Regions from separate parts of the Vibrio sp. F13 genome, predicted to be linked through region 2. Evidence: predicted binding sites of a transcription regulator. Region 2 holds the regulator's gene; the other holds the start of a gene.
What was found. Region 2 encodes MetJ, which represses methionine synthesis genes. Its sites were predicted from a motif close to TTAGACNTNTANANGTCTAA; they were not measured.

Region 1 (5,490 bases), 930 kb from region 2:
TACCAATTAGTTCGCGTAAATTAGCAAGATAGCGAATTTAAACGCCCCCAATTCAGTGAAGTAAAATAAGGATATACCAATATGTGGTACGTGATTTTTTCTCAAGACGTCGAAAATTCATTAGAAAAGCGCCTAAGTGTTCGCCCACAACATCTAGAACGCCTGCAAACACTTCACGATGAAGGCCGACTTTTGACTGCTGGCCCAATGCCTGCGATTGATTCAGACAACCCTGGTGAAGCCGGCTTCACTGGCTCTACTGTAATTGCTGAGTTTAATTCTTTAGAGGACGCACAGGTATGGGCAGACGCAGATCCGTACATTGAGGCAGGTGTCTACCAAAATGTCATTGTAAAACCATTCAAGAAAGTATTTTAACGTGAAAAAATGGATTATTGGCTCTCTGGCTTTAGCTCTGCTCGCAGGCTGTGCTTCAAGTGAGCAAGACCAACAAAGACAGCTTGAAATGATGGCGCAACACCGTGCTGGCGTTTTATCTGCCGGCCTGCCGATTGAGTATGGCCCACTGTCAGTCATGCGTGTACTGGCAAAAAACACCGTTATCGAGATCATGATGATCTACAACCAAGACGCTAAAGGTGCTAAGCCTTTAAACCAAGTCGTAGATATGAGTGTTAACAGCTACTGCACCAACTCTGAAGTTAGAGCAAACCTTGACATGGGCTTGGCTTACAACATTAAGGTTCGCAACACTCGCGGACAACTGATGGTTGAAAAGCTAATCAGCAAAGAGACATGTCAGAGCATTAACTAGATTTGATTTCTAACGTTAAGCTAGTAACAAACAAGAAAGGCCTTGCAGATGCGAGGCCTTTCTTTTCTCAGACTTTTGTTTTTAGAACGATAACACCCTAGCTTTAATTATGCTGATGCTTCTGCCGACTCCCACTCTTTACGCAGCATTTTAGTCGCTGAAACTAAATTAGCCAGTGCCGCTTCTGTCTCTGCCCAGTTACGCGTCTTCAGCCCACAATCAGGGTTTGCCCACAAACGTTCTGCTGGGATTTTCTTTGCCGCTCTCTTAAGTAAATCAACAATCCACTCTTCTGAAGGAATGTTTGGTGAGTGGATGTCATAAACGCCAGGCCCAATCGCATTCGGGTAGTTGAACTCTTCAAACGCTTTCAGCAGTTCCATGTTCGAACGAGAAGTCTCTATGGTAATCACATCGGCGTCTAGCGCAGCGACTGAATCAATGATCTCGTTGAACTCGCTGTAACACATGTGGGTGTGAATCTGAGTTTCTGGTTTAGCACTCGCAGCTGAAATCTTAAAGGCATCCACTGCCCACTCTAAGTATTCTGCATGGTCACGCTTTTTCAATGGCAAACCTTCACGAATGGCAGGCTCATCAATTTGAATAATGTTGATACCTGCGTCTTGCAAATCAGACACCTCATCTCGCAACGCAAACGCCAGTTGATTGGTTATCTCTTTGCGTGAAATATCTTCACGTGGGAATGTCCAACACAAGATAGTAACAGGCCCAGTTAGCATGCCTTTCATCTGCTTTGAAGTCAGAGATTGAGCATAGGTCGACCATTCCACCGTCATTGGTTTTTCACGCTCGATATCCGCAACCACAATCGCAGGTTTCACGCAACGAGAGCCATAACTTTGTACCCAACCAAATTTGGTAGTTTGGAAGCCTGCTAGATTTTCAGCAAAGTACTCCACCATATCATTACGTTCAGCTTCACCATGAACCAGTACATCCAAATCAAGTGCTTCTTGTCGTTTCACCGCATCCGCAATATGACCTTTCAACGCGGTGTTGTATTCCGCTTCACTCAGTTTGCCAGTGCGGTAAGCACTACGCTGAACACGGATCTCTCCGGTTTGTGGAAATGAACCAATTGTTGTGGTTGGCAATAATGGTAAACCTAACACCTCAGACTGATGTGAAGCGCGTTCGGCATAAGGAGCACTTCGCTCGGTTAGGGTTTTGGTAATGGTGTTAATACGAGCTTGAACCTGCGGCTTATTCACATGAGTCGCGCTCTTGCGTGCAACAATCGGCTGGCTGTAGGTTTCACACGCCAAGATAGCATTGTGGTTACCGTCTAGTGCCGCACCCAATATACTCACCTCGGTCACTTTCTGTTTCGCGAAAGCAAACCAACTCTTCACTTCATCGCTGAGTGAATCTTCTAACTCAAGGTCGACTGGACTATGCAAAAGTGAACATGAACTTGCTACCCAAAGTTTGTCTCCTAGCTTCTCTTTCACTGGTTGTAGTAACTCTAGTTGAGCGGCTAAATCAGCTCGCCAAACGTTTCGTCCATTAATCACCCCTGCTGAAAGTACCCAGTGTTCAGGTAACTTACCCACTACTTCATCAAGTTGCTGTGGTGCTGCTGCTAAGTCGATATGTAGGCCATTAACTGGTAGCTCTACTATCTTATCTAAGGTATCAGTCACCGAATCAAAATAAGTAGTGAGCAGCAGTTTTACATCACCTTGAATCACTTGATACGCCAACTTGAATGAATCTGCCCATTGACTCTCAAGCTCAAGCGAAAGAATTGGTTCATCGATTTGAACCCACTCAACCCCCAACTTAGCGAGTTTTGCCAAAATTGCTTGGTAAGCGGTAAGAAGGCGCGGAAGAAGAGATAAACGATCAAAACCCTCCTCCACTTCTTTACCAAGATATAAATAAGATAACGGGCCTAACAAAACTGGCTTCACCTTATGCCCGGATTTTATCGCTTCACTCACTTCGTCAAACAGTTGTGGCCAGCTCACTTCAAAGGAATCGTCTTTACTGAACTCAGGCACAATGTAATGGTAGTTGGTGTTGAACCACTTAGTCATATCAGAAGCCGCAGAGCTATCTTTAGTGCCGTCACTAGACGTATGCGTACCACCGCAACAAGTCGACTGAACCTGAGATTGACCACGCCCCACACGGAACAAAGTATCTAAATCTGGGAAGGATTTTTCATCTTCAGAACCACCAGTATGGCGCTTTGGTACGTGGCCTAGAAGTAAAGTCGTTGTTAATACATGGTCGTACCATGCGAAGTCACCCGCAGTTGCAAAGCTAAGATTCGCGTCAGCTTGTACATTCCAGTTACGATTTCTTAGTTCGCTACCGAGTTGCTTTAAATCTGATTGGCTAATCTCACCGCGCCAGTATTTTTCTAAAGTGAATTTGAGTTCGCGTTTTTCGCCGATACGTGGGTAGCCTAAAATATGCGTTGTCGTAGTCATGAACCTGTTCCTTATTCAATAATTTTTAGTGTTCGATCAAACTGCCTAGCTTATGGTTTAAGTTCTTTATAAGGCGTCTGGATGGCTAAAATATCTCCCTAATCTGAACGATGAACAACGTCCAAATATTCATCTTGTTTATTAAAAATATTCATCTTGAATAATCTAAAGCTGAAAAAATTAAATCCATCTGGACATCTAGACGTTTACAAATGAAAGAAAACCCCGTAGGGTGATTATTAAGAAATATTGAATTGGCTTAGGGAATATGAGGAAAACTCATGATAGAGCTTAAACACCTTCGAACATTGACTACCTTAAGAGACAGCGGCTCGCTAACAGCGACGGCAACTTCTCTTCACTTGACTCAGTCGGCGCTTTCTCACCAACTGAAAGACCTTGAGGCGCGTATCGGTGGTCAGCTTTTCCTACGTAAAACTAGACCAGTTAAGTTCACCTCTGAAGGTGAGATTTTGCTTAGGCTTGCCGATGAGATACAGCCAAGAATAGCTAAAGCGGAGAACGAACTCGCGAGCCTGAAAGAGGATGTGAATGGTCGTTTGCACATGGCGATTGAATGTCACTCATGCTTCCAATGGTTAATGCCTGCTTTGAAGGAATATCAAGTGGCTTGGCCAAGCGTAACGCTAGATTTCTCGTCAGGCTTTGGGTTTGAGCCGCTACCCGCGCTAATGGCAGGCGAGCTAGATTTGGTGATCACCTCTGATATACAGCCTCGCTCTGAGGTTCACTACGAACCACTCTTTGATTTTGAGATGCGTTTGATCACCGCAATCAACTCACCTTTGGCAGAAAAAGCGAGCATTGAACCGCAAGATCTTAGCGATCTCACCATGCTCACCTACCCTGTTCAAAAACAGCGTTTAGATGTCGTGAAGCACTTTTTACAGCCTGCGGGTGTAGAACCTAAAAAGTGGAAACAAGCGGACAACACGTTAATGCTAGTTCAAATGGTATCAGCAGGTTTGGGAGTAGCGGCTCTACCAAACTGGGCGATCAGTGAATTCTCAAGACAAGGGCTGATTGCCAGCAAGCCATTAGGCAAAGGACTATCAAGAAGACTGTTCGCAGCGGTAAGAAACTCTGAGAAAGATAAACGTTACCTGCAAGCTTTCTTTAGCACGGCAAGACAGCAAAGTAAGAGTCACTTAGATGGCATAGAGGTCGTTTAAAGATGATTTATGGCTAAGTTAAGCTCGATCGATTCGTCAGAAACAAAAAAGTCACAGATAATCTGTGACTTTTTTTCTCTCAACACCCACAACACGCGATGCATGTCATTTTCGATAAAAGATGCGCTAATCTTTAGCTTATCTCGAGTAAGACTTAAACTGGTTAGTCAATGGATCGTATTGATAGCCAAGCATATCGAGCTTGCCCACAACACTTTCTGTATCCATTTCATACATGCTGATCAGCTCTTCAAAGCTATCGCATTCTAGGCGAAGTTTTTCATTAACGATTCCTAGCAAAATAATGCTATCGAAACCTTTGACGTTGCTTAAATCCATCTCGTACTCCTTACGAACACACTGACTAGAGTTAAGTTTAGAACGCTTACCAACGTCACGCTAAAAAACAGATCACACTTCTTAACAAGAATACGTAATTAATGAAAGTGCGTGATTAAAGCGCCGAAACTGGCGTTAAACCCACAACGGCCACCAATAACATCAACAACGAAATACTCAGTTGAAGCTTTTCAGGCGTTCTTGCGAACAGTAAATGCCAACACCACACCACGATTGAGGAGATCAACAAAGCAAAACTAAATAGCAAAGTGGAAATCACAGGTTCTAATTGAGCTTCAGACAAAGAGTAAACACTCACGACGGTCGCCAGTACTACCAACATACCGGTTAGCACGCCCACAACAGGAAGCACTCGATGAAATGCCTGCAACCGTGTCCTTGCAATCGTCAGTAGTAGATGGCCAAACGCTGCTCCTAACAGTACCACTAGCAGCAAAGTAGTAATGATACCAACAGCGGTTGCTTGCTCAGTCGCTTGTATAGCAACATATGACAACGCTAAACCACAGGCCAAGTACATCACCCAGATAGGACCAGAATCGCGAGTCTTCTTGGTTTGAACTTGAGAATAGAAATAAAAGATCGCGAACACGACCAGAAAGGCTTCAATTTTTACTGAAGCGACGGCAAGCCACAGCACGCCAATCGCCGGTAACATCTTGTGGATCCGACCACGCTGCCCCGGACAAATATCCCCTTT
Region 2 (5,490 bases):
GAAAAAATCTACATGCTTGACCGTAAAGGTGTGATCCATACTCGTCGTGATGACCTCAACGAATACAAAGAGCTGTTCGCAAATAACACTGATAAGCGTACGCTTGAAGATGTTATCGAAGGCGCTGACCTGTTCTTGGGTGTATCGGGGCCGAATCTACTGCCTGCTGAAGCACTAACGCTGATGGCTGATAAGCCTGTTGTGTTTGCATGTTCAAACCCAGATCCAGAGATCAAGCCTGAGCTTGCACACGAAGTTCGTTCTGACCTAATCATGGGTACAGGCCGCAGTGATTACCCTAACCAAGTAAACAACGTACTTTGTTTCCCATTCATTTTCCGTGGTGCACTAGACGTGCGTGCGAGCGAAATTAATGACGAAATGAAGCTAGCGGCGGTTAAAGCGATTCGTGAACTGGCGAAAGAAGAAGTTCCAGCTGAAGTACTAGCAGCTGCGGGCGAGACTGCACTGGAGTTCGGTAAGGGTTACATCATTCCTAAGCCAATGGACCCACGTCTACTTCCTCGCGTAGCACGAGCAGTTGCGGAAGCGGCTGTTGAATCTGGCGTAGCTCGTATCGAGATGCCTGCTAACTATATGGCTTAATAGCTATTGCTCTATTGAGCCAAAAAGAATAATAAAAAACCGACTCATCTGGAGTCGGTTTTTTTATGTCTATCATTCACAGCGCAATCATAAAAAGCTATGCGCGATGTGATAAATAAGGTTCAGCTAGAGCGAATCAATAATGAAGGCAGTGACTGAGTTGTTTTTATTCTTCGTCAAACGCTTCGAACTCGATACCCATCTCTGTCATCAGCTTTTTCACTTCAGCAGGAATATCGTCTGGGCGGTCTTTACGAAGGTCTTCATCCGTTGGTAGTGGTTGGCCTGTGTACGCATGTAGAAAGGCTTCGCACAGTAGCTCACTGTTTGTTGCATGGCGTAGGTTATTAATCTGGCGGCGAGTACGCTCGTCAGTAAGAACCTTTAACACTTTTAGAGGGATAGAAACTGTAATTTTCTTTACTTGTTCGCTTTTCTTTCCATGCTCAGCATATGGGCTTATGTATTCACCATTCCAGTCGGCCATTGCGTACCTTCATCACTTTAGTTGTTAGAATAAATTAATAGTGGTGATTTTAGCGGGATTTACTGCCATAAGCAAAGACATATAGACGTCTAGAAGTGTTGACGTCTCACGTTTATGAAAGTAAAGTGAATAACATATATCTAACACAGCCGCAAAATGCCGACAAGCCGCTGTGATTCTCAGACGCAAAACTTGTAAGGAAGCACCTATGAGCAGCCGGAAGCCAGCAACAATCGCAGTACGTACTGGTATCGAGTCAGACACGCAACACCATGCCGTTGTCCCACCCATTTATCTTTCGACTAACTATGGGTTTCCCGCTTTTGGTGAAGTGCCAAAGTACGATTACACCCGTTCTGGTAACCCAAACCGCGGTTTATTAGAGACGGCACTGTTTGAGCTTGAATCAGGCAAAGGCGCGGTTGTGACTAACTGTGGTACTTCGGCGCTTAACTTATGGGTTTCGGCTTTCTTAGGCGGCGATGATCTTATTATTGCACCGCACGATTGCTACGGCGGTACTTACCGTCTGTTTAACACTCGCTCGCTAAAAGGTGACTTCAAAGTTCTGTTCGTTGATCAATCGGATCAAGCAGCGCTGGATGCGGCGCTCGCGCTTAAGCCAAAGTTGATCTTAATTGAAACCCCATCGAATCCACTGGTTCGCGTGGTTGATATTGCAGAAACTTGCCGTAAAGCGAAAGAGGTTGGTGCTCTGGTTGCTGTCGACAACACGTTTTTGACACCTGTGTTCCAAAAGCCTTTAGAGCTGGGTGCTGATTTTGTTATCCACTCAACCACTAAGTACATCAATGGACACTCAGATGTTATTGGTGGCGTTGTGGTCACTAAGACAGAAGAACACGCTGAAGAGTTAGCATGGTGGGGCAACTGTATTGGTGCGACCGGCACACCATTTGATAGCTACATGACTTTACGTGGTATTCGTACGCTAGGTGCGCGTATGCGAGTTCACGAAGAAAGCTCACGTGAAATTCTAGCGTCTCTGCAGCAACAAGATCTTGTTGGCACTATTTACCACCCAAGCCTTCCTGAACATCCGGGTCATGATATCGCGAAGAAACAGCAATCGGGCTTTGGTTCCATGCTCAGTTTTGAGTTTGCGGGCTCATTCGAGGCGCTTAAATACTTTGTTGATAAGTTAGAGCTGTTTTCTTTGGCAGAATCATTGGGCGGTGTTGAAAGCCTGATTTGTCACCCTGCGTCGATGACTCACCGCGCGATGGGTGAAGAAGCCTTAGCAGAAGCGGGTGTTTCTCAGCAACTACTGCGTCTATCTGTTGGCCTTGAAGATGCAGAAGACCTAATCGATGACCTCAAGCAAGCGTTTGAAAGAACACAGCGCTTTATCGCTGAAGGGGAGGGTTAATAATGGCAACCTTTCGCCAGCTACATAAATTTGGTGGCAGCAGTTTAGCGAATCCTGAATGTTACCAACGCGTGGTCAACATTCTTAGAGAATACTCATCAGCATCTGATTTGGTGGTGGTATCGGCAGCAGGCAAAACAACCAACCGTTTGATTGAATTTGTTGAAGCGCTCGACAAAGATGGTCGTATTGCCCATGAATGCCTACAAGCACTTCGTCAGTTCCAACTCGATCTGATTGAAGCACTGCTTGAGGGTGAATCAGCCGCACAACTTACTTCAACCATTCAACAAGAATTTACCGCTTTGGGTGAGCTAACGGCTCCCTTGAGCGAAGCACAAAAAGCAAAAGTGCTTGGACACGGTGAGGTTTGGTCTTCACGTATACTCGCGGCTTTGTTGTGCCAGCATGATTTACAAGCCGTTGCTCAAGATGCGCGTGCTTTTTTACGTGCAGAAGTGGGCGCTCAGCCTGAAGTCGACCGCGCACGTTCTTACCCTCTGATCAAAGAAGCCTTGGCGCAGCATGCACATTGCCGCGTGGTGATTACGGGCTTTATGGCTCAGAACTGCGAGGGTGAAACGGTATTGCTTGGCCGTAACGGTTCGGATTACTCAGCAACCGTGATTGGTGCTTTGGCTGAAGTTGAACGCGTGACGATTTGGAGTGATGTGGCAGGCGTTTACAGCGCTGACCCTCGTCTGGTTTCAGATGCGTGTCTATTGCCTCTACTTCGCCTTGATGAAGCCAGCGAATTGGCTCGTCTTGCCGCTCCAGTGCTTCACAGCCGAACGCTACAGCCTGTGGCTCAAAGTGCTATGGATCTCAGCTTACGCTGCAGCTATCAGCCGGAGGCGGGCTCTACACAGATCGAGCGTGTACTGGCATCGGGTCGTGGCGCAAAAATCATTACCTCTTTGGATGAAGTGCTTATCGTGCAACTGACCTTTGGTCACGGCCATGATTTCGACCGTCTAGAGAGTGAAGTGCTTGAAGGGCTTAAGCGTGCTCAACTTGAGCCGCTTGCTTATGAGCTTGAACCGGATCAACACTGTTTGCGTCTTGCCTACACAGAAGAGATCGCTGGTGGTGCATTAGAATATCTCCAAGACCATGCGATTGAAGCTGAGATTAAGCTAAAAGAAGGTTTCTCTCTGATTGCTGCAGTGGGTGCGGGTGTGACTAAGAACCCTAATCATTGCTACGGTTTCTACCAGCAGCTTAAGAGCTCGCCGGTTGAGTTCATCTCAGAAGCGAACTCAGGCTTAAGCTTGGTGGCTGTGATTCGTAAGAGTGAAACATCAAGTCTAGTGAAAGGCATTCATTCTCAACTGTTCCAAGCGCAGAAGCGTGTTGCGATTGCCTTGTGTGGTAAGGGCAATATTGGTTCAAGCTGGTTAAGCCTGTTTGCTGAGCAAAAAGCGGAACTTGAAAAGCGCCGTGGAATGAACTTTGAATTGGTTGCCGTGGTTGATAGCCAAACCTATTGGTTCGACGATCAAGGCATTGATGCGACTTCGGTAGGTAAGCGCTTTGACGACGAAGCTATTGCTAACAATGGTAACGACTGGTTAGAGCGTTTGGGCTCTATTCAAGGTTATGACGAAGCAGTGGTTCTGGATGTGACTGCGAGCCCAGTGCTTGCAGCAAAGTATCTGCAAATCGCACAACAAGGTATTCACCTAATCTCGGCGAACAAGGTGGCAGGTTCTGCATCGAGCGAGTATTACCATCAAGTACAAGATGCTTTCGCTAAGATCAGCCGTCATTGGTTGTACAACGCGACAGTGGGTGCTGGATTGCCGATTAACCACACGGTACGTGACCTACGTGAAAGTGGCGATGACATCATTGCGTTGTCTGGCATTTTCTCGGGCACGTTGTCTTGGTTGTTCCAACAGTTTGATGGCACCGTGCCGTTCAGCGAGTTGGTTGACTTAGCATGGCAACAAGGCCTTACGGAACCTGACCCTCGTGCTGACCTAGATGGCTCAGACGTGATGCGTAAGCTGGTGATTCTGGCGCGTGAATCTGGTTTGGATATCGAACCTGAAAACGTAAAAGTGGAATCGCTCGTACCTGCAGAGCTGCAAGATCTATCTGTGGATGACTTCTTCGACAAAGCTTCTGTACTGAGCGAAGAGCTGGCTGAGCGTTTAGAGAAAGCGCACTCTCAACAGAAAGTTCTGCGTTACGTAGCGCGTTTGGAGAAGAACGGTAAGGCAACCGTAGGCGTTGAAGCACTGTCTAAAGAACATGCTCTGGCGAACTTGTTGCCTTGCGACAACATCTTTGCGATTGAGAGCAAATGGTACAAAGATAATCCATTGGTTATTCGTGGCCCAGGTGCCGGTCGTGAAGTAACGGCAGGTGCAATTCAATCTGATTTAAACAGAATGTCTAGCCTGTTCTGATACTCAGATCGGTTGGTTTAGTGTCTAAATGGCATACTATTCACTAAGATAAATAAGGCTGAAAGCACGATGTGTTTTTCAGCCTTTTTTCTACATTATTTCTGCTTTGCGACCCATCTAACGACTTGAGTTTTACTCACGATCTACTTGAGAAAAATTCATAATGGATCTGTTGACATTAAATCGTATTCAATACATTCTACAGACATATAGACGTCTAAACGTCGTTTAAGGATTTGAGTTTTTAGTGGTTGCTTTTGCCACAGGGAGAGTAAGATGGGATACACACACGCTAGTCATATCGACGCTTTAAATCAGAATATCGCTGAGCTTTCTGACAACATCAATGTGTCATTTGAGTTTTTTCCACCGAGCAGTGAGAAGATGGAAGAGACCCTGTGGAACTCTGTTCACCGCCTTAAAACACTTCAACCAAAATTTGTATCGGTAACTTACGGTGCAAACTCGGGTGAACGTGACCGTACCCACTCAATCATTAAAGAAATTAAAAACCAAACCGGCCTAGTGGCTGCACCGCACCTAACGTGTATTGATGCAAGCCGTGAAGAGCTGATTCAAATTGCCGACGATTA

Region 1: metE (5-methyltetrahydropteroyltriglutamate--homocysteine S-methyltransferase) is a predicted target of MetJ. The motif match lies at 3,307-3,326, and genes of this name have one in related genera.

The regions. Positions count from the first base shown of each region.
Region 1 covers NZ_CP170175.1:2,942,228-2,947,717, reverse strand. The annotation lists gene LMH68_RS13600 (YciI family protein) at 82-378, shown strand; gene LMH68_RS13595 (GspS/AspS pilotin family protein) at 380-775, shown strand; gene metE (5-methyltetrahydropteroyltriglutamate--homocysteine S-methyltransferase) at 883-3,237, opposite strand; gene LMH68_RS13585 (LysR substrate-binding domain-containing protein) at 3,519-4,430, shown strand; gene LMH68_RS13580 (DUF4250 domain-containing protein) at 4,569-4,769, opposite strand; gene LMH68_RS13575 (hypothetical protein) at 4,885-5,490, opposite strand, start outside.
Region 2 covers NZ_CP170175.1:2,016,240-2,021,729, forward strand. The annotation lists gene LMH68_RS09225 (malic enzyme-like NAD(P)-binding protein) at 1-606, shown strand, start outside; gene metJ (met regulon transcriptional regulator MetJ) at 773-1,093, opposite strand; gene LMH68_RS09235 (O-succinylhomoserine (thiol)-lyase) at 1,302-2,483, shown strand; gene LMH68_RS09240 (bifunctional aspartate kinase/homoserine dehydrogenase II) at 2,486-4,897, shown strand; gene metF (methylenetetrahydrofolate reductase) at 5,174-5,490, shown strand, end outside.